2 regions of the Paenibacillus sp. 1781tsa1 genome follow, and region 2 is predicted to be linked to the other one. Evidence: riboswitches for the same ligand, from Rfam matches in the RefSeq annotation. Region 2 holds a riboswitch; the other holds the start of a gene.

Region 1 (12,517 bases), 4.5 Mb from region 2:
TATTTTTTGAATTTTCTGTGAAATGATTCCGGACGCTCACTATTTACACCAAAATGGTGCAGAATCGCATTGACAATTCTTTCCGAAGCATGTCCATCACCGTATGGATTAGCAGCCTGGCTCATGCTTGCATACAGGGTTTTGTCTGTAAGCAGAGCTTTGGTCCGTTCATACACACGTTCCTCTTCGGTACCTACCAGTTCCAACGTTCCAGCTTCAATACCTTCCGGGCGCTCTGTCGTATCGCGCAATACGAGCACAGGCACACCAAACGAAGGTGCTTCTTCCTGCAAACCGCCTGAATCGGTCAAAATCAAGTGAGTGTGCGGGTAAAAGTTATGCAAATCCACCACGTCTAGCGGATCAATTAATTGAATACGGGGATGATTCCCCAAAATCGCGTGAGCCGGCTCCTTCACAGCAGGACTTGGATGCACCGGGTACACGATGGCAATATCTTCGAATTCGTCGGCAATCCGTTTGACGGCCTGGAAAATGTTGCGGTGAGGCTCGCCTTGAGATTCACGGCGATGAGCTGTCATCAGCACAAGGCGTTTGCCTTGGGCCCAATCAAGTACCGGGTGTGTGTAGTCCTCCCGTACTGTATATTGAAACACATCTGTTACCGTGTTGCCTGTGACGTACGTACTAGACTCCGATTTATTTTCTTTGGCAAGATTGGAAGAAGACCAATCCGTAGGCGCAAAGTGTAGATCAGCCAGTACTCCCGTCAGCTGACGGTTCATCTCTTCGGGATATGGAGACAGCTTGTTCCACGTCCGCAGCCCCGCTTCTACATGCCCTACCTGAATCTGTTGCAGGAATGCTGCATAGCTCGCTACAAAGGTAGTTAATGTATCTCCGTGAACCAGTACAATATCAGGTTTGGCTTCAGCTAACACCGGCTCCAAACCACCGAGAACACGAATTGTAATCTCATTCAATGTCTGGCGGTCTTTCATTACATCCAGATCATAATCGGGATGAATGTCGAAAACTTCAAGTACCTGATCCAACATCTGGCGATGCTGCGCAGTTACGCAAACAATAGATTCAATAGACTCAGGGTGTTTTTGCAATTCTAAAATAAGCGGAGCCATCTTGATGGCTTCTGGACGCACCCCGAAGATCGTCATGACTTTAATTTTCTTGGACATTCGAGCAAAGCCCCTTTTCTATAAGTTCCGATTACAAGCATGCGATATGCTTATTTAGTGCCGTATAGACGGTCTCCTGCATCTCCAAGCCCTGGAACGATATAACCATGATCATCCAGACGGTCGTCCAATGCTGCTACATAGATATCCACATCGGGATGTGCATCCTGCACAGCTTTAACGCCTTCCGGTGCTGCAACCAGGTTCATCATCTTGATTTGGGTACAGCCACGTTTTTTGAGCACGTCAATAGCTGCAATCGCCGAACCGCCAGTTGCAAGCATCGGATCAATTACGATCAATTGACGCTCTGTCACGTCTGTAGGCAGTTTGGTGTAGTATTCTACCGGTTGCAGTGTTTCCGGGTCACGGAACAGACCAACATGTCCAACTTTTGCCGCTGGCAACAATTTCACAACGCCATCCAGCATTCCGAGTCCTGCACGCAGAATCGGCACCAGTCCGAGCATACGTCCAGAGATGACTTTACCTTGTGTTGCAGCTACAGGTGTCTGTACATCAATCGTTTCCAGTTCAACATCTCTTGTAATCTCATAAGCCATCAACGTTGCTACTTCATCCACCAATTCACGAAAATCTTTCGTATTCGTACGCATGTCGCGTATAAACGTCAGTTTGTGTTGAATCAAAGGGTGATCACATATTACTAATTTTCCCATTAATTTTGTCCCTCCGGTAAGTTCTTCATGTTCAGCATTTCCAAATATACCTAGCCACCATTCATGGGCTCGATAAATCCTGTATATTATATCATCACCAACAACGAATTACACCATCAAAGGGCACCCAATCATTACAGAATACCGAATCCTATAAAAAACAGGACCGGAAAATGATCCATCCGGTCCTGTTTTGCTCCTGCTGTTATGTCATTGAGATAAGGAAAATGTTAAATACAATTGCACTCCGCCACCAGAATGCTCCTTCGATCGCTGTTATTCCCTGATTTTTTTGATCTTCTATAAAAGGAGAAAATCAGGGGATAAAGGCGAGCGCTTCGCTTCTACGGCCTCATTCTGTCTGCTTCGTTATTTTGTATTCCATTTTAGAGAAACTCAAATACAAACACCATGAGCAAAGTTTTTTAGTATTTAAGGTCGGTATAGAGCGGGAATTGGTCTGTCAGTGCAGTCACTTCTGCACGGGCTTCATCCAGCTTCGCCGTATCTTTAGGATTTTTCAATGTTTTGGCAATGATCTTACCGATCGCTACCATCGCTTCTTCGTTCATCCCACGGGAAGTTGCAGCAGGTGTACCGATTCGAATACCACTCGTTACAAACGGACTTGTAGGGTCGAATGGAATTGCATTTTTGTTCACGGTAATACCAATGGAATCAAGTACATGCTCAGCTTCTTTACCTGTGATGTTCACACTGCGTGTGTCGATCAGCATCAAGTGGTTATCTGTACCACCGGATACGATGTTCAAGCCTTCAGCGATCAGTGTTTCAGCCAGAACCTGTGCGTTTTTCACAACGTTCTGTGCATATGTTTTGAATTCTGGTTGCAAAGCTTCTCCGAATGCTACCGCTTTGGAAGCAATCACGTGCATCAGAGGGCCACCTTGGGAACCCGGGAATACCGCTTTATCAATCGCTGCTGCCCACGCTTTGCGGCACAGAATCATACCACCACGAGGTCCACGCAGCGTTTTGTGTGTTGTTGTTGTTACGAAATGCGCATGTGGAACCGGGTTTGGATGCAGACCAGCAGCAACGAGTCCCGCGATGTGAGCCATATCCACCATGAACAAAGCACCTACATCATTGGCGATGGAAGCCAGCTTTTCAAAATCAATGGTACGCGGATATGCACTTGCACCTGCAACGATCAGACGAGGGCGGTGTTTGAAAGCCGCTTTGCGTACTTCATCATAATCAATCAGGAATGTATCTTCCTGTACGCCGTATGCTACAAAGTTGTACAGCAAACCGGAAGCATTAACCGGGCTACCGTGCGTGAGGTGTCCACCATGGGCAAGGTTCATACCAAGTACAGTATCACCAGGTTTCAACGCTGCAAGATATACTGCCATGTTCGCTTGTGCTCCGGAGTGAGGTTGAACATTCACGTGTTCTGCTCCGAACAATTCTTTGGCACGATCACGCGCAATGTCTTCAACAACGTCCACATGCTCACAACCACCATAGTAACGTTTGCCTGGATATCCTTCAGCGTACTTATTGGTCAGAACAGATCCCAATGCTTCGATTACTGCTTCACTTACAATGTTTTCGGATGCAATCAGTTCGATGTTGTTCTGTTGACGTTTCAGTTCAAGATTCATCGCTTCCAGTACTGCCGGGTCATTCTTGCGCAATTGTTCCATGATTAAATTCCTCCCAGGTATAAGTGAAGTTATAAAGCGAAACTACAGTGGTTACATTCCTGACTTCGATTGCATCACCATCTTCCGATCGCTGTTATCCCCGGATTTTTCTGAACTCACTTATAATAAGGGGAAAATCCGGGGATAGCGTATGCTTCCGATGTAGCTTTCCTTCGGAAAGCTTTCAGGCGAACGCTTCGCTTCTTCAGATTGGTGTTGCACTCTCCGTTTTCGTGTAAAGTATAATTTAGCTTTATATTGGTTGAAGATATCAGTCACAAAATGATGAATCTGGTTGTTCTTCCATACGATACACCGCTCGTTCGCCGCCAATCAACTTCGGACGAGTAAGCGCCGTGGTCACGCGGGCATCTCCAACATAGCGGAGCGCTGTACGAAAGGGTACGGCTACATGCCGGAGATGCATGCCAATCATCGTTTCCCCAATGTCCATTCCCGCATGGGCCTGCACATATTCAGCCAGGCATGGATCGGTCAGCGAACGATATGCTGCGGATGCCATTGAACCTCCGGCCTTGGGCACGGGTACTGCACCAACCTCGGTCAATCCAAGTCGAGTAAGCACAGAACGTTCCATGACCAACGCACGGTTCAGATGCTCACAACACTGGAATACCGTGTCAAAACCGAATTCCTCCTGCACCTCGCGTATCCCCGCAAGAAGCTGCTGCGCCACTTCAATGGCACCGCTCGTACCAATCCGCGCACCTGCAACTTCACTTGTGCTTGTACCGATCACAACGATCTGTCCAGGCCCAAGCTGTCCGGCAAGCGCCAGTTCATGCAGAATGGATGCGGTCTGTTCCTGCAATCCGGCTTGTTCTGAATCTAACTCTATAGTCATCCTATCATCGCCTCCCGATAAAATCATGCCCGCTGTCTCTTGGCTGTCCTTCGTATTCTTGCACGGCATCTCAGGTACTATTATAGCGAATAATCAGATGAAAGACGAAAAAAAGAGCAGTCTGCGGGTAACGCAGAATTGCTCTTTTGCCCAGGCGACCGGCCGTTTGTTCCGGTGCTCCATCGTGGTTATGCCCACTTCGTCGCCAGTTACACCGGATCCCTGTTTTCCCCTTCATCATAAAACAACCCGCGGCTAAAATCAACGGTTAATTTACATCACGCGTCCTGTTTCTATAACCTGCCCCGTAGGATCAGAATTATCCCAGCTTATCCAAAAGCCGGTCCAATGCCGTCCGAATCTCGGCCGCAGCGATATTATAATCATCACGACTGCCTCCAAAAGGATCGGAGATGTCGAAACTTGGAATGCGTTGTCTGATCTCAATGGCTCGCTCGCGCTCTGATGCCAGAATCTCTTGACCAAGGGCACGTTTCATCTCCAGCGTTGCAAACAGGCTGTCCAACTCCTGAACATCTCTTAATACCTGCTTGTCGTCCTCCACATACTCTTTTAATGTATAGGTTTTGTGAACGGAGTCGGGAAATACCTGCATGACATGCTGCTTATGACTCCGCGTTAGTGTAAGAACCAGATCGGCCCAACCGACCAGGTTAGCGCTAAGCTGTGTGGAATGAGGCGGACCTTCAACGTTATGATCTCTTAAAACCGCTTCCGCATGACGGGAGATCGGCATACCCGACGTAGCTGCTACACCTGCGGAACGGACTTCTACCTGAATGCCGCGCTCCGATGCCAACTTTCGCAAAAGCCCCTCTGCCATGGGGCTGCGGCACGTATTGCCTGTACATACGAATAAAATATGTTTCATTGTGTTAGCCTCCCCATTTTACATATGATGCGAATGATATGATGTCTCACGTTTTATTTTAAAATATAAACAAAAGTCCAAACGCAAGCAAGATTGCGCCACCAATGGCCTCACCGTAATCCCCAAGATTCTGACTCACCCGACGGCCTAATAGCAGACCCATAACCGACATCACCCCGCCACATACACCAAAGGCAAGTACGGTCAAGATTAGATTACTGCTAAACATCCCTAAGGAAACGCCAACGGAGAACGAATCCACACTTACGCTGAGGGAGAACAAAATAACGCCGAGCAGGGAACGGTGGTCCACCAGCTTGGTATCACCTTCACGGAATGCATTCAGAATCATATGACCACCCAGCAGAATAAGTAATCCACCTGCTGCATACGTCGTAATGTCACCGAGCAGCGAGCTGACGTATTTGCCCATATACATGCCGATGAGCGGCATGATGATATGAAATAGCGCCGTTACTGTACTGATCCGCAATACATCCCTCAGCCGAATGCCCTTCATGCCAATTCCGATTCCGAGCGAAAACGCATCGAGGCCAAGCGCAACAGCCATGATCAAAATGGTTACCAACTGCCCTACATGGGCAGACACATCCCACATCCCCATACCCCCAAGTCACGTAAAGGTTCTTGTACACGATATGCGGACAAGGACCTAAACATGACCGATGAAAGGTAAACGTTGCGTATCTACTCCATATCCATGATGCATAAGGGCAGGTGGATACGATGTTTTAATTGATTTTGTTATGGAAAAAAGTTAAGTGGCTCTCCTGACTGTATGATCAGGAGAGATTAGAAGGGCTGTGGGTCGCCAACTTGGATGAGTTGGTTACCCGCGGCCTTGAGCAGCCGATTCATGACGGCTGCTCCCAGCCCTTCGCGTGAGCAGGCTTCAGCCACAATATATGTGGCGCCTTGCTCATCGCAACTGCGCAGCGCGGCGTATAGCCGGCGCGCCGCTTCTTCCAGCTCGCTGGCGTCACCCAGCGAGAACACGGCATCGGCGCGGTACTGCTCCGCGTGCTCGGCGAACGCCAGCACGGCGGTGCGCTCTCCGCGCTGCGCCGCCTCTGCGAGGGCGGCGCTGGTCCAGGCCGCCACCGCTGTGGGCGGCCCCTCCACCACGCACAGCGCCCCTGCGGGTGCGTAGTGCGTGTACTTCATGCCCGGCGAGCGCGGCGCCGGGCTTCCCACGCCATCGGCCCCCTCCGCGAGTAGCGCGGGGTCCGTGGCGACACGGGCGGCAACGGCGGACAGTTGTTCCGCCGTAATGCCGCCAGGGCGCAGGATGGTGACGGTACCGTCGTCACCGACCTGCACCACCGTGGACTCGACGCCCACCCCGGTGGGGCCGCCGTCCACGATGCCGCCGATGCGGCCATCCAGATCCTCGCGCACATGAGACGCGAGTGTCGGACTTGGCCGCCCGGAGCGGTTGGCGCTTGGCGCAGCCACAGGGCATGCCGCCGCCGCGATCAACTGCAAGGCCACCGGATGGTCCGGCATGCGCACGGCCACCGTGTCCAGACCAGCGGTGACACGCGGAGACACCGCCCCCGGCCTAACCGGCAGCACCAGCGTCAGCGGTCCCGGCCAGAAGGCCGCCATCAGCGCTTCGGCTGTCTCATTCACTTCCGTGACCAGAGCGTCCAACTGGTCCCGATGCGCGATATGCACAATCAGTGGATTGTCGGAAGGTCGGCCTTTGGCGACAAATACAGCCTCCACGGCTGCCGTGCTACGCGCATCCGCACCCAGGCCGTAGACCGTTTCGGTCGGAAAGGCCACCGTCTGACCTTGACGAAGGCAGGCTGCGGCAGCCTGCAAGTCGTCGAGCGCCCTTTGATGGGCGCTCCCCTTTTTCACATCCGTTAATTCAATATTACCCAATCCATGATCATCCTCATTGTTCAATAAAACGCGCACATCCCAATTGACTGTGACCATCTCTGCTGGAGTTCCCTTGTCATGAACCTCCATGTCATTTCCCATTTCTGAGGTGGATTGCACTTGCTCATTCTCTCTATTCATATATCCATCATTCCTAAACATCATAATAGGTTACTTGTGCACGTGAGAAAAACACCTCACACTCCATACACATCTTTGTTCACTTCGCTTCATACTCCATATTCAATATAAGTAATTATAACATACCTGTCCCGCCTCGGATGCCCTTCATACTTCGCTCCACGCATGAGTCTTACTGTAGCTTCAACGCCAATTCATATCAAAAGGGCAGCTCCCTGAATTGAAGCCACCCTTATGTATAGTATAAATGTGTTGTTATGCGAATAATCCAGTGACCCAACTCCACAGTTTCACAGCCATATCCCACAGAAAGAATCTCGCCTCCGGTGTCTCTCCCTGCACAGATGCATCTACATCTCCAGGTTCAGCCGCTGCGGCTGATACGTTTGAAGGTTTCGCCAGTGCATCCCCGGTTCCTGCATCAATGAAGCACAGCGGCGGGAACAACACACACCACCAGTTCTGACCTTTGCCTTCGCCCAGCGTGATTCGAACCGCTTCATAATCCCCGGCAGGATACACGGTGCCTCCATATAGCTTGGTTGGGAACGGAACAGAACCCAATTCCACCTGATACTCATACTTCAAACCGCGACTGGCCAGCTCTTCTCCTACTCTATTTTCAATCTCGGACAAATGCTCACGAATGACATGGCGCGCTTCATCCAGACTTTGCGGATTCTCCAGTTCGCCTACCCACTCGCCCATCTGAGCAACGACAGCATCCCGAATCTCGCGTTTCACCAATTGATCTCCCGGTGCATCCGAGTTTGCTAGAATACGCAAGCGGATCGATTGTTCAGGAATCGCTGTGGCCGCCACAGCTGCATCCGTTTTCTGACCTTCCCACATCATGATCATCATCATAAGACATACAATAATAAGTCCAATTTGCTTTACAATTCGTCTGTTCATTCCGTTCTCCCCCTCGGCTCTCTGATCACGCGACCTGCAACTCTCTCATGTCTATCAGTATGTCCGGAAGAGACGGAAATAAACCTATCATTTGCAATAAATCTACTAGAGTTTATTCAAAAAGTTTGCTTTTAATTACGAAGGATGCCTAGCTGCATCATCAACGTTGGATATGAAATTCTCAGCCGAAATAAGCGGGCCTTATTAAGGTTGTTTTCCCCGGAAACATTCCAGTTGCTCACGTAGTTTATCCTCCACTCCACTACTCCATTTCTTGCTTCATCTCATCTTCTCGTTACTGGAACTATACTCAAACGTTACTAAAAAACATTTTTTTTGAGCATGTACTACTAGTATCTGTGTTTAAACTCAGGCAAGTTATGCGATGACGAATGTCAGCTTTCAAATAGCCTTGAAGACTGTACTAGCTAACCCTGACGAATGACTCTGGCGAACGATTCTCGCGAAGGACCAGTCGATGTTCTAAGGAACCGAGGACGTCTTATTCGGCCTTCAGGTCTTCTTTTGAAATTGTAAGGAACACGCGACACGTTATTTCCCAAAATCATCTGACCAACATGCTACAAAAGGCTGTTTATGCTGATATAACGTGTCTCTGATTCCTTAGCTTTCTCCAAGCGCTCCAAATCCCCGAATAAGATGTGTCAGGTTCGCTAGCTCCTAACTCTTAACTCTTAACTTCTAGTAGCAGGCACCTGAAGATCCACACCATACCAACACTCTGATGTTGACTCCTAGATACGCATCATATACTTCGGCTTACAGCAGGCTTGAAGACACGCTTTAGAGCGATCGATTCTAGGATATACATTCGCTCACCAGTCATGTTAAAAAGGCTGATCCGCACCTGGTTACAGGGCAAATCAACCTCTTCATTCTTACGAACAATGAACAATTACGTTATACGCTCCACAGCTTTTCTTTTCACTACACCAACTCAACAGTTACACAGCACTTTTCTCTTTCTTGAGCATATTCCATAAACGTTCCGATAACCGAGGTTGCTGCTCCCCCATGAGAAGTTCATCCTCTTCCTCCTGACCATACAACTTAATGCTCATGACCACACCAATACAAGCCATGTTGATGAGCAGGGAGGTGCCCCCGTAACTGATGAATGGCAACGTAATGCCTGTGAGCGGCATCAGCCCGAGGAACGCCCCCACATTCTCAAACACCTGATACAACAACATTCCGATAATACCTACAATGATGACGGGTCCCGCGCGATCTCTGCAACTCAGAGCAATCCACACCATCCGTTGAATCAGAATAAAGTACAACAGAATCAGTACGGATGCACCGACAAAGCCAAACTCCTCTGCGATCACGACAAAAATGGAATCCGAATACGTATAGGGAACTCGTCCACTCTGAACGGATGTTCCTTGCAAATAACCCTTGCCGATGATGCCCCCTGATCCGATGGCTAAACCTGCATTTTTCGTATGCCAGGAAGCTTTGGAGGTAGCCTTTTCTGGTACCAACCAAGGATCAATCCGTTCCGCCCAATGTTCCCTTTTTATCTTTTCAAGAAAGGTGAACACTTCATCATGATAGAACGTATAGGCTTTAACAAAGCCAAAGAAGGTCACTCCCACAATCGCCAGTGCAATCAATGCGTGCTTCAGCCTCATATTGCCGATCCAGAATACCGCAGCCAGAATCACCACGTACCCCAGCGCATTTCCCAGATCATTCTGAGCCATAACCAGAGCAAATGGAATAAACGCCCAGCAGCCAATCGGCACAATATCTCTCCAAAATTTCAGCGTGCCTCGTTGTCTCTTCACAATCAAATGGGCAAGGAAAAGAATCAGAATCATCTTGAACAGCTCTGCCGGTTGAAAAGAAAAGTTGTCGCCCAGCTTCAGCCAGCCGTTGGCATTATTGATCGAACTGCCCAGTACATTGGCCAGGATCAATAGTATAATTCCCAACCCATACAAATAAAACGCATATTTCACGTATAACTTGTAATTCACAAGCCCGATGACAAGCACCGCAATGAATCCAGCCACATAGAAATAAATCGTTTTGACATGGTGACTCGCCAGGTGAGCATCTGTTTGCGTTCCGCTGTAAATTGCAAATACACTAATAATCATGAGCAACAGCATGATGAAGAGAATCACACCGTCCATCTTTTTCAACATTCTCACCATGACTCCGTCCATCCCCCTGAATCTAACATTCTATGATTTCCAATTGAACTCAATATTACCATTGTATATAATTGGATAATAAAATGGAAATCAGGATTGCTTCAGGATGACAATTAAACCATTCAATGGCCTGTCTCCCACCGTAAAAACAATAAAACCCCAAAACATTCCTCCCTAAGTCAATAGGGCTGATCTGTTCCAGGGTTCTGTAGTTATATATATAAGTTAAACTAAGGATTATTTACACTGACACTACGATGACCAATCGCTGTTATCCCCAGATTTTTTTAATTCCGAGAACGTTATTGTTCCTGCTGGGATGGCTTGCGTCTTAGCAATTTCATCACCAAATCGGTAATACTCGGTTGTTCCGCAGAGCCAAGAATATCCTCGTTTTCTTCCGTGTGAACCTTGATACTCATCACAATCCCCATACTGATCATGTTGATCATAATGGAGGTACCACCCGAACTGATAAACGGCAGCGTAATCCCTGTCAATGGCATCAGACCAATGAACGGACCAATATTGACAAAGATCTGGTAGAGCAGCATCGCTATAATACCTACAATAAGATAAGGTCCGGCGCGATCCTTACACTCCAGTGCAATCAGCACCAGCCTGTGAATCAGGATAAAGTATAGGAGAAGCAATACTGAGGCACCGATGAAGCCAAATTCCTCCCCGATCTGTACAAAGATCGAGTCTGCATAGGCCAGCGGCACCCGATTCGACTGAATCGTTGTGCCTTCCAGATATCCTTTGCCCGTAATACCGCCAGAACCTATCGCAAGCTTCGCATTATACGTCTGCCAGAGTACATCTCTTGAGGTCAGCTCTGGTACAAGCCAGGGGTCAAAACGATCCGCCCAGTGCGAACGTCCAATGTCATTCAGGAATTTTACAATCTCATCATGATAATGAATATACGCCTGCGTACCACCGATAAAAGCAGCCACAGCAATCATAAAGCCAATGAGGGCATGTGTGAATTTAATGTTGCCAATCCATAACAGGCCCACAAGAATGATCACATAGCTTAGCGCATTTCCCAAGTCATTTTGCAGCAATACGAGTAGTAACGGTGGCAGAACACAGAGTGAGATCGGAATAACATCACGTCCGAAATAAAGCGGACGATTCTTCTTTCGGGCCAAAAGGGCCGATAAAAACACAATCAGACATAGCTTGAACAATTCAGCAGGCTGCAAACTGACCCCGAAGATGGACAGCCAACCTTTTGCACCGTAATACTCTTTACCAAAGAACATCACGAAAATGAGCAGCAGCATACCCACGCCATAGATATATAAATAATTTTTGATTATAAATTTATAGTTAATCATGGACATCCCAAAAAATACTATGAATCCCACAATGTAATAAAACACCGCATCTTTCGGGAGTCCCTCCAGCCTCGGACGACCAAACGTTGTACTGTAAATCGACAAAATACTGATAACCATCAGAATAACCAGTATAAACACGATAGAATAATCTATCTTTTTAAATTTGTGCAGCATGTAATTATGTTCCCCCAAGCATTCAGAAATCTTCGGTATATCTCATTGTAGAGGATTTCACGGTAAAAAGAAAACCCGCGGAACCTTACATTTTCGTCACCTGTTCCGAAGTACGAACACCCAGGACATGCCGCTCGATTCCGGCAAGGTCCGGTACAATGATAATTTCCGGCCAATGTCCCGCCGATTCAAGTAGAGCCGCGATGTCGCGAGCCTGCCCCTGGCCCAGCTCAAAACCAATGATCTGCGGCGGTGCAGGCAGCAGCGCCAGTTGCTCCAGCATGATACGGTACGGTGCAAGCCCGTCCGGACCGCCGTCCAGTGCCATGCGCGGCTCATGATCGCGCACCTCTTGTTGTAACCCGCCGATATCCGCCGCCGGGATGTATGGCGGGTTGGACACCAGGATGTCCACCCGTGCCCCGGCGAACGGGGCCAGCAGATCGCCTTCACGGAAGTCGATCTGTACCCCGTTCGCGGCCGCGTTCCGCGCGGCCACTTGCAGGGCAGCCGCCGAGAGATCCCCGGCGCCGACCTGCCAGCGCGGGCGTAGTGAAGCCATCGTCACCGCGAT
Region 2 (12,517 bases):
AAGTCAGCAAATCGATAGCCGCAGAGAAAGTCCTTGATTACCTGAAGATATCTAGAGAGGATACAATGGCCTTTGGCGATGGGGAGAATGATGTGGATCTGCTAACGTATGCGGGAATCGGAATTGCGATGGGAAATGGCGGAGAACGAATTAAACAAAGCGCAGATTATGTTACTCTACGGGCAAGTGAAGATGGCATCACCCATGCGCTGGAGCAATTTAAGGTTATATGAGGATTCTCACATAAAATAAAGATGAAGGATATCCCAATTGTGGATTTTCATGTAGAATGATATGGCACGTATTAAGCCCTAAAGCATAGGGTGTAGATCGAAGGGTGACTTATGAAAAAGGTTGTTATCGTAATCCTGTCTCTTGTTGTACTTGTTGGTGTATCCTCTTCCGCTTATGCTCATCCAGGCAGACTGGATAAGAACGGTGGACATAACTGTTCTGCCAAATCCAAGCAAAAGGGTCTGTGCACGGGTTATCACTATCATAAAAAGAAAAAATAACTGGTGCTTCTTTCATTAAAGCTGTTTTTGCACTGAGGTAGTTATAAGTTCAACTAAACATCACACGATAACGGAGAGGGCAGACATAACTTGAAAAAGTGAAGCTAAAAGCTTTCTGAAAGAAAGCTACTTCGGAAGCATACACCTCGCCTTTATCCCCGGATTTTTCCTTTATAAAAAGGAATCAAAAAAATCTGGGGGTAACAGCGATTGGAAGGTTATTCTGTCATCGGAGTGTCAGTGTCATAAAACTGGGGGAAGAGGAATGAATCATATTAAAGCTGTTATTTTTGATTTGGACAATACAATTCTAAACAGAACGATGACCTTTGACGGATTCACGCAACGTTTAATGAACACTTATTTTGGTCATCTTGAATCAACTGAAGAGATAAGCAAGCGAATTATTGAACTAGACCAGGATGGTTATAAGGACAAACGCCTCCTGTTCAACGAATTGTTGCACGAATTGCCTTGGGCAGAGCATCCGCCACATGCAGAACTGATGGAGTTCTATGGCAGAGAGTATGTGCAAAGTTCAGTTCTGATGGAACAGGCGCGAGAAGTCGTTCATCATCTGCGGGGGAAATATCAAACCGGTTTAATTACCAATGGGCAGACCGATATTCAGTATGGAAAAATCGATCAACTCGGTATCCGGGAGGATTACGACCATATTATTGTTTCAGAAGAGGCTGGAGTCAAAAAGCCCGACCCACGCATATTTCAGCTTGCGCTCGATCATTTCGGTCTAAGCCCAGAGCAATGCATCTACATTGGCGATCATCCCGTAAACGATATTGAAGGAGCGGCAAGCGTAGGCATGAGCACCATCTGGATGAAGGTCAACCAGCCGTGGCAGGACAGGATTACGACTAGTCCTTTACATACGATTGAGCATCTAAGTGAGCTAAAGGAATTGCTGTAGAAGGCGGTTATATAAATTGAATATAACATTTACACAAAACGTAGAGGACAGAAATAACCTGAAGAAGCGGAGCTAAAAGCTTTCTGAAAGAAAGCTACTTCGGAAGCATAAACCTCGCCTTTATCCCCGGATTTACCCTTTAGGAAAGGAATCAAAAAATCTGGGGATAACAGCGATCGGAAGGTTGTTCTGTCATCGGAGTGGCTAGTGTAAATATTTTTTTGTTCAGTTTAAATAGATAAAGACTCCTATAATCACAGTCTGGAAAGCGAGGAACATATGGAGATTAGACAGATGGCTACAGCGTTTTTGAAGAATGGCTCAGACGTGCTGATGATGAAGAAGGCGGGTAGCAGATTGTTTGATTTTGAATTTTGGGGTGGCATCGGCGGGCATCTGGAACAAGGGGAACTGAACGCACCCATGACCGCCAGCTATCGGGAGATTGAAGAAGAGACCGGGTTCAAGCAAGCGGATATCGAACACTTTCGGCTTCGATATATGCTGTTGGAGGTTAACGGTGGTGAGATTTGGCAGCAGTTTGTATATTTCGGAGAGACGAAACATCGACATTTTGTGCCCTCCGATGAAGGAGAGTTATTCTGGATACCAATGGATGAGGTGCTGGACTTACATTCGTCTATTCTAATTAAAGCAACGCTCAGGCACTATTTACAACATCCGGGAGCAGAAGACATCTGGATTGGCAACGTTCAAGGCGGAACAGACTTAAAGGGCACTCCACAGGTCATATGGAACAGAATGCAGGAAGCGAAATCATTTGAGCCAAAGGGGGTTATCGATAATATTGAAAGATAGAACTGGAAGAAAAAAATGGAGATGGATAAATTACCTGTTGATCACTGTACTGATTGCTATCATTCTTCCGAGTAGTCATGTAGAGGCAGACAGCACGATTACAGTGAAAACGAAGGTCCAATATTACAAAGGACAGCCATACATACATCTAACAGGTGGAAAGAAATCTGTGACGGATAAGTTGAACAAGACGTTTAAACTCCACGCAGTGAAAGCAGCTCGCCTGGACAAAGAAGAAAAGCAATCAAACAAAGCTTATTTCTACACTACCATGGCCAGTGTAAAATACAATGCAAAAGAAAAGTTGTCTGTAGTATATGAAGATCATGTATACACTGGCGGAGCACATGGAATGGATGCGACAACATCATATAACTATGATTTAAGAACAGGGAAAGAACTGAAGCTAAGCGAGTATGTTAAAGATGATATTCAGATGGAGAAGGTAGAGAAATCAATCTCCAACAGTCTATTAGCCATGTATAATGCAGGAGTTTCTATTTTTGAAGAGAATATTTATGATTTTCAGCTTGATCAAACATCTGAATTCTTTTTGTATGACAAAGGGATCGTCATCCGATTCTATCCTTATGAGGTTGCACCCTACGCTAAAGGATTTGTAGATATCAAAGTCCCATACACTAAATTCAACCAATAGATATATGCAATAAAAGACATGATCCAGTTCAATGAGATCATGTCTTTTTATGTCAATATCGTAATATCAACACATAATATGTTTTTGACGAATGAAGCCTTTACGACCAGATCAGGCTGTAATAATTCGATCTTTCGTTTGTCTGTTCCGATGTTCTATCGCTTCCTCATAGTCCCTGATCAGTGTATCAAAAATATGCTCCCACGACCGCTGCTCAGCCAGCTTTCTGCCTTCCAGTCCCATCATCCTCAATTGGTTCACGTGATTTTCCCAGAGACATATCTCCCGAATCAGTGCATCAGCATGACCTGGCTCGAACAACACACCATTGCGGTGGTGGGATACCAGATCCTTTACACCTCCGGCATTGGCCGCCACTACAGGAAGCCCTGAAGCCATTGCTTCCAATACCACATTGCCAAATGTCTCCGTAGAGGAAGGAAACACAAACAGATCTGCCGAAGCATACATAACAGCAAGTTCTTCGCCATGCATATAGCCTGTAAAGGTGACATTGGGTGGGGTTTGCAGACGCATTTTGGGGAGAGATGGGCCGTCGCCAACGATAATCCAGTGTACACGGGACTGCATATCCTGGGGCAACTGCTGCATGGTAGTCGAGAGTGTAGCGATATCTTTTTCCGGGGCAATGCGACCAACGTAGAGTAAAATAAGGGGAGCGGTGATGTGGTATCGTTCACGGATATCCGAGCTGCGTTTATCAGGGGAGTACAGGTTGCAATCAATTCCGCGAGACCAGAGCTTCAGACGCTGAATGCCTTGGACTTGAAGGGTGTTTAACGTCTCCTGTGATGGAGCCAGGGTTGCATCACAGGCACGGTGGAACCATTGGATATATTTCCAATAGAGAGGAATCATACTTTTCAACCGGTAATATTCGAGATAACGATCGAAGTGGGTATGATAGGAGACAACATGCGGAAGATGATGTTTGAGCGCATACCTCAGACCAAGCAGCCCCATATTAAAAGGCGTGGCGATATGCAGCAGATCGGGTTGAAAGGTTTGCAGCTGCTTGTGAGTGCTAGCTCTGTTGGGTAGAGCAATGCGGCATTCGGGATACAGAAAAAAGGGAATGTTGGCAACCGATCTGACTTGAGTCTCATGGCTTCCTTCAATGATGGAGTTCGGAGTAAACAACAGATGTTCAATTCTTCTGCGGTTCAGATGGTTACTCAAGCGGTGGAGCGTGCCAGCAACACCATTGGTTTCCGGAAGATAGGTGTCTGTGAACAAGGCCAGGCGCATCATTACCCCTCCCAAGACTCGTGATGCCAAGATCATAACAGCGGAACATTTTCCCGAGGTCAAGTGCATGTTAACTTGACGATATTCCCTGTAAATTGGATAACAGGATAGACAATACTAACTACTATAAGTTCAACTTGTATAGCGTATTCTGCTATGATGTAATAACGTGTCGGCGTATGTAGATAGAGATACAGGAGGCAGAGAAAGATGAACAAGTTACAAGAAGAACTGCAGGAGTTGTTACCACTCGATCAGCTTGAAGAGATGTCAGGTGAAGAAATGGTGGGGAGTGTTGCCATGGACCTTTATCGGGCTGAATTCGAGACGATTCGCGAGAGTGGGCCGGTACTTCCGCAAGTATTGCGCGATATCATTCTAATCATTGATTTGGATACCGAGCTGTCCATGAACGGTATGACCGGTTTCCTTGAGAATGCCAGCGGGCAGTATCTGGGTGAGACGATAACAGCTATGGAACGGATTGGCAATGATGCAGATGCCGTGATCCTGAAGAAAATAGAGCAAGTGTTGTCCGAAAGCAGCGTAACGCACGGGCAATTACGAGATAATGTGAATGGCCTGTCCGAAGATGACATCACGACAAGCCTGCAAACGCATGGGGAACAGATTCATGAGGTATTGCAGCGCATTGAACTGGAAGCCGGCAACCTAAGCATGCAATCCGATAACGAAGAAAGTTTCGACCTGCTGTATCAGTATGTGGATGCCAACAAAGATCTGCTGAAACAGGAGATGGAGCACTTCTTGTCTAATTGAATGGGAAGAGGGGGGAATTGACAAACATGAACAAACGATTAGTGATGGAATCCGTTCTGGTTACCCTGTTATTCATCATCGGTTTTGCAGCTTGGAATGTCGTACAAGGCATGATCATGACCATGAATTACGTACCTGATCTGACAAACACCGCTTCATCCGTTAACCCATTGCAATCCAAGGTTGCTTTTGGAACTATGGTTCGGTGGGATTCAACATCCATGATCATGGCTGTTGCCGGATTCGTTTTGCTCGCCGCAGCATATTACGGTCTTCGATCTGGAATGCAGCGCTGGACACAGCGTTCCTGAAGGATTGTCCTCATAAGCTCCATGTCACATGTTCCTTTACGGTGCCTTTGCAGCACACCAATTGAAACTCAATTACAACTGCCCTGAGTCTATTAAGTTCCCTTATTTAAAATGGAAACCGTCCTTTATCAGATTTATCTGATAGAGGACGGTTTTTTTTATAGACTATATACTAGATATGTTTGGAAATGACTTCTTCCAGTCCTTGAGCGACAGAATGCGCACCCCGTGCCAGATGTCTTTCATACAGATGCAAGCGGACAAAACTTTCATCCGTACCCATGGCTTCGGAGAATATTCCACTGAGCCCACGAGCACGGCGGTCGATCTGTAATAACAGTTCAAGCGAATCGCCCATTGGATAAAACAGGACTTCCAGCTCATCCAGATGTCCACGGAACTTGTTTGTTGGTACATATTCGAATTCCTGAACAAATGGCAGATTTCCGCCAAGCTTCGGCGCATAGTCGTTGGTCACTTCACGCAGTTTGAAGTCAAGGATATCGATTGCATCGAGCACAGTATTCATGTCTTTGCTGGGAACAACATGCAACCTGTCACGATCTGATGGGTCCACCGCGCTTGAGATATCGAGGCCGGTTTCTACCCAAACTTCGGCACGATGCAGTGTAATCGGCAGGTTTTCTGGCAGGTCAAATGAGAATTCTTTCTCCAATTTGGCTCCAGGCTGTAATGTGAAACCTTCGGTGAGCAGGTATTTGGCGATAACGGCTGTTTCTTTTACTTTGCGATCATCGTGCTCCCGTATGTAATGGGTTTTGATTGAAAGATAGATTCGATCTACGTTCTGCTCCACATCTCCACCTTCAATGTACACAACCCCCGTGATGATTCCTCCAGGCGTGACCTCTGGTGTATGCAATTCCGTATTTACTTTGGCTGCTCCAACACCTACACTGGCTAACATTTTCTTGAAAAATGACATGCGCTTAACCTCCAGATCAGATGGTTTATTATAGGGGATACATACGACTTCGACCTTAATACGGAAGCTGGAAGGGAAACGTTTCAAATTTTGGCAAAGATATTCGCATATTCAAACAGGAGATTCGATTAGCCGATGTCGAATGTTAGAATAAAGGGATTTTTTGTCAGGAGATGAAGCCGATTGAACACAGAATTTTCAGAACAGAAATATGGTGAGACTGGTGTCAAAACCAGCTTTGAGCAGATGGCGAACGGGGAACAGAAATATAAAATGATATCAGAAGATGGCAGTTATTATTGTAGAACCGTTGCTTCTTCCCAGGGAGCATGGCAAAACAGTCATGTACATATCAGTCTAACGGAGTTTTATGTGGTGCAATCCGGATGGATTGCTTATGCCAGTTATGGAGACGATCAGGTGTTTTCCATTCGAGTGATGCGTGAAGGAGAGCATATGATTGTCCAACCTGGAGTCCACCACAATATATACATGTCTGCACATAGCACGATCCATACAATCAAACATGGATTAAATACATTCAGTGATTGGATGGCATCACCTGAGTTGGATAGGGTAACTCAATCTGTAACAGAGAAGGAGCTGCTCCAGAAGTATGATTAACCAGACGGAGGATCAGGCAGATGCGTAAAAGAACAATATTTTGGATTACGGGAATAACGATCATTTTTTTGGTGACTCTGCTCATCTACAGCTATGTTATTCCAAGTGTGAATGCCAAGGATGTTGTGATGGCAGGGACAATCAGACAGATTGATACAGATGCAGTGGAGGTAGAGTTAGAGATAACGCGAAAAAGAGAAGACCAGGATCAACATATGGTGTATCCCGTTGTCCCGGGCTGGGGAGGGGTCACATTCACGGATGAACTAGATGATGCGTGGTACATGCCTTCGTCTGTTGGCAGCTCCTATTTTGATCAAGTCATTCTGGAAAAGTATCTGAAGGGCCAGGGGAAAACGAGGAAATCAGCTGATAATCTGATAGGATTTGCGATACCTGATGAGTTAGGGAGTTACAAGTTGCGATTTACGCTCAGATCCTTGGATGGAACGACTCAACCGCTAAAGAATCCCATGGTGTATTATGTTCACAACGAGCAGTTGTTGGGGAAGGATCTAAGTTGGGTTACGGGTGAAAATCTGGAGATCATTAAGGAGTATGCAGAGTGATGAGAGTATATGAATCAAACGGAATCACCGTACGTTTCTTGGAAACAGAAGATGAACACCAGCTGGTGAAGTGGCTGACTGACCCGGAAGTCCTTCAATACTATGAAGGCCGTGATCGGCCGCATGATCTGGAGCAGGTAAGAGAACATTTTTACAATCAGGATGATGATGCTACCCGTTGTATCGTTGAGTATGGAGGACATCCGATTGGATACATTCAGTTCTATGAGCTTGAGGAAGAAGAACGAACGGAGTATGGTTATGGAGACACGGATGAGATCATCTATGGAACGGATCAGTTTATTGGTGAGATAGATTATTGGAACAAAGGTATCGGAACATTGCTGGTGCAATCCATGCTGGCTTATCTGACTCATGAAAAAGAAGCCCGTAAAGTGGTTATGGACCCTCAATCCTGGAACTTGCGAGCGATATCCTGTTATGAGAAATGTGGTTTTCAAAGGATTAAGCTGTTGGAGAAACATGAGCAGCATGAAGGACAGATGAGAGACTGCTGGCTCATGGAATATGCTCCTTAGATAATTAAAAGTTATTTTGAATCATACAAACAAGGAGGAATAATAGATGGACGAACGATTTCCGATAGGACCATTTGTACACACAGGTGAAGTTACCTTGGCACAGCGGGAGAAGTGGATTCAGGACATTGCTGAGTTGCCTGAGCACGCGCGAGAAGCGGTAAAGGGACTGAGTGAAGAGCAATTAAGTCTGCCCTATCGAGAAGGCGGATGGATGCTCAAACAGGTCATTCACCACATGGCAGACAGCCATATGAACAGTATGATTCGTTTCAAATTGGCACTGACAGAGGATACACCTACGATTCGACCATATTATGAAGAGCGTTGGGCTGAACTGAGTGATTCAAGGGACCTGGATGTTGAGTTCTCGCTTCAGATTCTGGATGCACTTCATCGTCGTTGGGTGTTTCTGTTAAACGCATTAACAGATGCAGATTATGCCAAACAATTCTATCATCCCTCATCGCAAGAAACAACGAGACTGGATTATAATCTGGGCATGTATGCGTGGCATGGCAAACACCATGTTGCGCATATCACATCGCTTCGAGATCGACTGGGAATATAGTTAGGCAAAATATCTTATTAAGGAGAATCATTAATGACTGTACATATCAGATTATTAAATGAGAGTGATCCTGTAACCATATCAAAGGCGTTTCAGGAGCAGGGGTGGGGGAGATACGCTGAGCAGTATCTTCATTACTTGGCTGAACAACAGAATGGGGACCGTGTAACCTTGGTAGCCGAGTTGAATGGAGAATTTGCTGGGTACGTGAATGTATTGTGGCAGTCCAAATACCCGTCTTTCAGGGAACAAGGCATTCCCGAAATTAACGATTTCAATGTGCTGATCAAGTTCCAGCGCCAAGGTATTGGTTCACGGTTGATGGAACGAGCAGAGGAAGTTATTTCGGAACGAACGGATGTAGCAGGCATTGGTGTAGGTGTGTTTTCCGATTATGGCAAAGCGCAAATTTTATATGCCCATCGCGGATATATACCGGACGGTCATGGTGTCCACAGACACGATCATTACATTCAGCCAGGTGAAGAAACAGTTATGGACGACGATGTTGTGCTTTATCTTACGAAGAAATTAAAAGGCATGTAATAAGTGTGAGTCATGTGTACTGGTTGTTAAATATCGATTGTGTGTGACTGGCGTAAACGTGGAGTGAACCACGAGGAAGCACATATATTATATGCCGTACGCCTGGGCAAAGTGTTTGATCTTTTGATCAAACACTTTATTTATTATTCGGGTACGAAAGGACTGGTGGCGGCAATGAAAATGGCGTTTGCTTTATTTGATCGAATGACAAGTATGGATTTGGCTGGATTTTATGAAGCTGTGATCTTTAAGGGGAGGGGGTGGAAAGATGACTATTCGTCTTTTTCAAACGATTGATCAGCCAGCAGTGCTGAAAATGATGACGGATCATGATTTTCAATTCCCTCCGTTTATACGCGAACAGTATCCTGCGCGCTGGGATTTATTTTTAAATATGAAGGATGAACGGATCAGTGCTTATTATGTCATGGTTGACGAAGCAGATGTTGTGATAGGTCATGCTGGTTATATCTTTCAGCCTACGGTTAACCGATATGAAATTGTTGGCGTTGTTACATGTAAATCACACCTTCGACAGGGTGTAGCCCGTACACTAATTACTGAAATATGTATGAAAATAGCTAAATTTGGATGTAGTGATATCATGCTTTACACACTTGATCATGCAGAAAATGAAGCAGCGCTCGTATTTTATGAACGAATGAATTTTCAAAAGGAAGGTGTTGATATGAACTATTATACCTCGGGGTTCCATAGGCTGGCTCTTGTCAAAACACTATAAGTAACTTCAAGTAATCCACTTCACTCAAAATCTGATCTTGATTTGTTAAGCTAATTTAACCTATCTGTATAGTGGAGGGGAAGCTTCCATTCTCCAAAGTAGGATCGCTACATCGGTCTGATCAGAAACTTCGATCAGAGCAGTGTTTAAGTAGTGGAAGCATAAAAGTTTACTTCAGTTTAAGTGTAGTGTACTTCCAAAAAAAGATAATGAAAAAGCCGTCTTGCATGTTATACTCTATTGGAATTTGAGGAATGATAAGCAGGATGTTGAGAGATTAGATGATCAGAGGAGTGAATGATGCATGTTTAGCAAAGTCGGCCAAATTATGTTGTATGTCAACAATCAGGATGAATCATTGGCATTTTGGACGGAAGTTGCAGGATTCCACATTGTGGATGAAGTAAACCTGGACGAGGGTATGAGATGGATTGAGATTGCGCCCACCCCAGATTCGCAGACGAGTATTATTCTCCATGACAAAGAGTTCGTCGAACGGATGTCAGCGGGGGTAAATCTGGGCACACCTTCGTTAATGTTCTTCACCGAAAATCTGGATCAGTTATATGCCGACTTGTCTGGTAAACATGTAACGGTGGGAGAGATTGTCGAGATGCCAACCGGGCGTGTTTTCAACTTTGCTGATAATGAAGGAAATTACTTTGCAGTCTTGGAACGGGCGAAGTAAGCTACAACTTAAAACCGCTACGGTTGTAAGCGATCGACATTCATGTCGGTCGTTTTTTTGTTGGAAAAAAGCTTCTGTTTTGGAGTGGAAAAACACAAGAAAAATAGAGAATTAATGGGTAAAAATGTTATAATAGAGTGTGGCTGACTTAATGAAAATGATGAGGAATGAATAGTCGGAAATGAAGGTTCGGATGGAGAGTATAAGGAGGAATGTGGTTGTGGAAAGGACGATTAAAAGTGTACAGGATCTATATGATATGCTCGATGCGGACTTCAGATCTGCCAAGCAATTTTGGGAGCCTTTTTATGAGGATCGGGACAGCCCCATCCCCTTTTTCCCTAACAAACCGGATGAGAATCTGGTAGCGCATGTGAACGCAGGTCTGCTGGCAGGCGGCAAGGCATTGGAACTGGGTTGTGGCCCAGGCAGAAATGCGTTGTATTTAACCCGCCAAGGATATCAGGTAGATGCTTATGATCTTTCCGAGACAGCTATTGCTTGGGCTAAGGAAAGGGCAACAGAAGAGCAACTGGACGTGCATTTTGAATGTCGCTCCGTGTTCGAACTGGCCCCGGAGCAAGAATATGATCTTGTCTACGACTCAGGTTGTTTGCACCATCTGTTACCTCATCAGCGGATTCCTTACATAGAGATGATTCACCAAGCGCTCAAGCCCGGAGGATACTTTGGAATGACTTGTTTTGCTCCTGGTTTTGGCGGTCAAGGTGGGCCGGAGAGCGTCATGGACGATTGGCAGGTATATCAAGAGAAGTCGATGCGAGGTGGTCTTGCGTTCACGGAGGAGAAGCTTCGTTATTTACTGCAAGATCCATTTGAATGCGTGGAATTACGCCCAATGAAGGCGATGAGCCAGGATGAGAATTGTTTTGGATTACCGATTTTGTGGGTGACCATGTGGAAGAAACCGGGCGTTTAGTTATAGATTTATAAAGTCATAGGTTGAAGTTTAACCAATATCGCATTGAGCGAGAGAAGGCGGGGGAATATGGGAGAGAGGTATTTTATCATTACAGGTACATCCAAAGGAATTGGCAAACAGCTCGCGGAGTTGTTGTTAGCCAGGGGAGAATGGGTCTATGGCATTTCACGCGGGCATTCGGACGAGTTGGAATCAAGCGAGGAATGGAGCGGGCGTTACCATCATGTTCAGTACGATCTAGCCGACCTGAGCGGGATTGATGATGTGGTTACATATCTATTGGACCAAATCCCAACTCAGGAAGCTGATTGCATTGGACTCATTAATAATGCAGCGATGCTGGAGCCTCTAGGACCCATAGAACAATGCAGTGCGGCAGAGATAAGTCAGAGTCTTAACATCAGTCTTGCAGCGCCAATGATATTGACTTCATCTTTTATTCAACAAACCAATCACCTGTCCGCCAGACGTAAAATTGTTAATCTCTCATCGGGTTCGGGAAGTTATCCCGCGCCTTCAATGGCAGTGTACTGTACATCCAAGGCAGGTATGAATATGTTCACCCAATGCGTATCTTTGGAGCAAACGGGTCGACAGAACCCTGTTGAGATCATTGCTTTTGATCCGGGGATGGTCGATACGGAGTTACAGGCTGCTGCACGAGGCAAAAGTGCAGAGGAGTTTGCGCTTGCAGGCATGTTCAATCAAGTATATGAAGCAGGGCAATTAAGATCGCCACGAGATGTAGCGATGCAGTTGATCGAGCGGATTGACGAACACAATGATACAAGCAATGTTATACACCCTATTGAGAACTAATATGTTATACGTATTTCGGATCGTTTTCTTTACGAAGTATGGATACCTTTTGATATAAGCCCAACTTACCTGTACACTGGAATCAGCGATCTAAAGAACGATTTGTAACGGTAAAGGTGATCCTGCAACAACGGAGTCTAATTACCTTATTCAACCTTAGAAGATCAGAAATGTGGTGAAATCTCTTGTTTAAAATTATGCTCATTGAAGACGATGAATCGTTATTCAATGAAATCAAGGAACGTTTGTC

Evidence for each region. A riboswitch is a leader RNA that binds a small molecule or an ion and turns the genes downstream of it on or off. The one in region 2 is predicted to bind ZMP and ZTP.
Region 1: it holds a riboswitch for ZMP and ZTP, as region 2 does, so the genes downstream of both, NKT06_RS28675 (TIGR01440 family protein) here and NKT06_RS08350 (GNAT family N-acetyltransferase) in region 2, are expected to answer to the same signal.

What each region holds. Positions count from the first base shown of each region.
Region 1 covers NZ_JAMYWY010000001.1:6,383,746-6,396,262, forward strand. The annotation lists gene wecB (non-hydrolyzing UDP-N-acetylglucosamine 2-epimerase) at 1-1,157, opposite strand, end outside; gene upp (uracil phosphoribosyltransferase) at 1,208-1,837, opposite strand; gene NKT06_RS28670 (serine hydroxymethyltransferase) at 2,263-3,510, opposite strand; gene NKT06_RS28675 (TIGR01440 family protein) at 3,782-4,375, opposite strand; ZMP/ZTP riboswitch at 4,517-4,598, opposite strand; gene NKT06_RS28680 (low molecular weight protein arginine phosphatase) at 4,695-5,267, opposite strand; gene NKT06_RS28685 (manganese efflux pump MntP) at 5,326-5,886, opposite strand; gene NKT06_RS28690 (L-threonylcarbamoyladenylate synthase) at 6,081-7,319, opposite strand; gene spoIIR (stage II sporulation protein R) at 7,575-8,234, opposite strand; gene NKT06_RS28700 (FtsW/RodA/SpoVE family cell cycle protein) at 9,200-10,420, opposite strand; gene NKT06_RS28705 (FtsW/RodA/SpoVE family cell cycle protein) at 10,723-11,943, opposite strand; gene prmC (peptide chain release factor N(5)-glutamine methyltransferase) at 12,029-12,517, opposite strand, start outside.
Region 2 covers NZ_JAMYWY010000001.1:1,839,803-1,852,319, forward strand. The annotation lists gene NKT06_RS08280 (Cof-type HAD-IIB family hydrolase) at 1-233, shown strand, start outside; gene NKT06_RS08285 (YHYH domain-containing protein) at 345-515, shown strand; gene NKT06_RS08290 (HAD family hydrolase) at 781-1,443, shown strand; gene NKT06_RS08295 (NUDIX domain-containing protein) at 1,738-2,262, shown strand; gene NKT06_RS08300 (DUF3298 and DUF4163 domain-containing protein) at 2,252-2,920, shown strand; gene NKT06_RS08305 (glycosyltransferase family 4 protein) at 3,032-4,192, opposite strand; gene NKT06_RS08310 (DMP19 family protein) at 4,400-4,969, shown strand; gene NKT06_RS08315 (hypothetical protein) at 4,996-5,280, shown strand; gene NKT06_RS08320 (sporulation protein) at 5,453-6,226, opposite strand; gene NKT06_RS08325 (hypothetical protein) at 6,410-6,850, shown strand; gene NKT06_RS08330 (hypothetical protein) at 6,871-7,419, shown strand; gene NKT06_RS08335 (GNAT family N-acetyltransferase) at 7,419-7,958, shown strand; gene NKT06_RS08340 (YfiT family bacillithiol transferase) at 8,005-8,529, shown strand; gene NKT06_RS08345 (GNAT family N-acetyltransferase) at 8,563-9,075, shown strand; ZMP/ZTP riboswitch at 9,109-9,190, shown strand; gene NKT06_RS08350 (GNAT family N-acetyltransferase) at 9,344-9,817, shown strand; gene NKT06_RS08355 (VOC family protein) at 10,122-10,505, shown strand; gene NKT06_RS08360 (class I SAM-dependent methyltransferase) at 10,726-11,445, shown strand; gene NKT06_RS08365 (SDR family NAD(P)-dependent oxidoreductase) at 11,515-12,267, shown strand; gene NKT06_RS08370 (response regulator transcription factor) at 12,453-12,517, shown strand, end outside.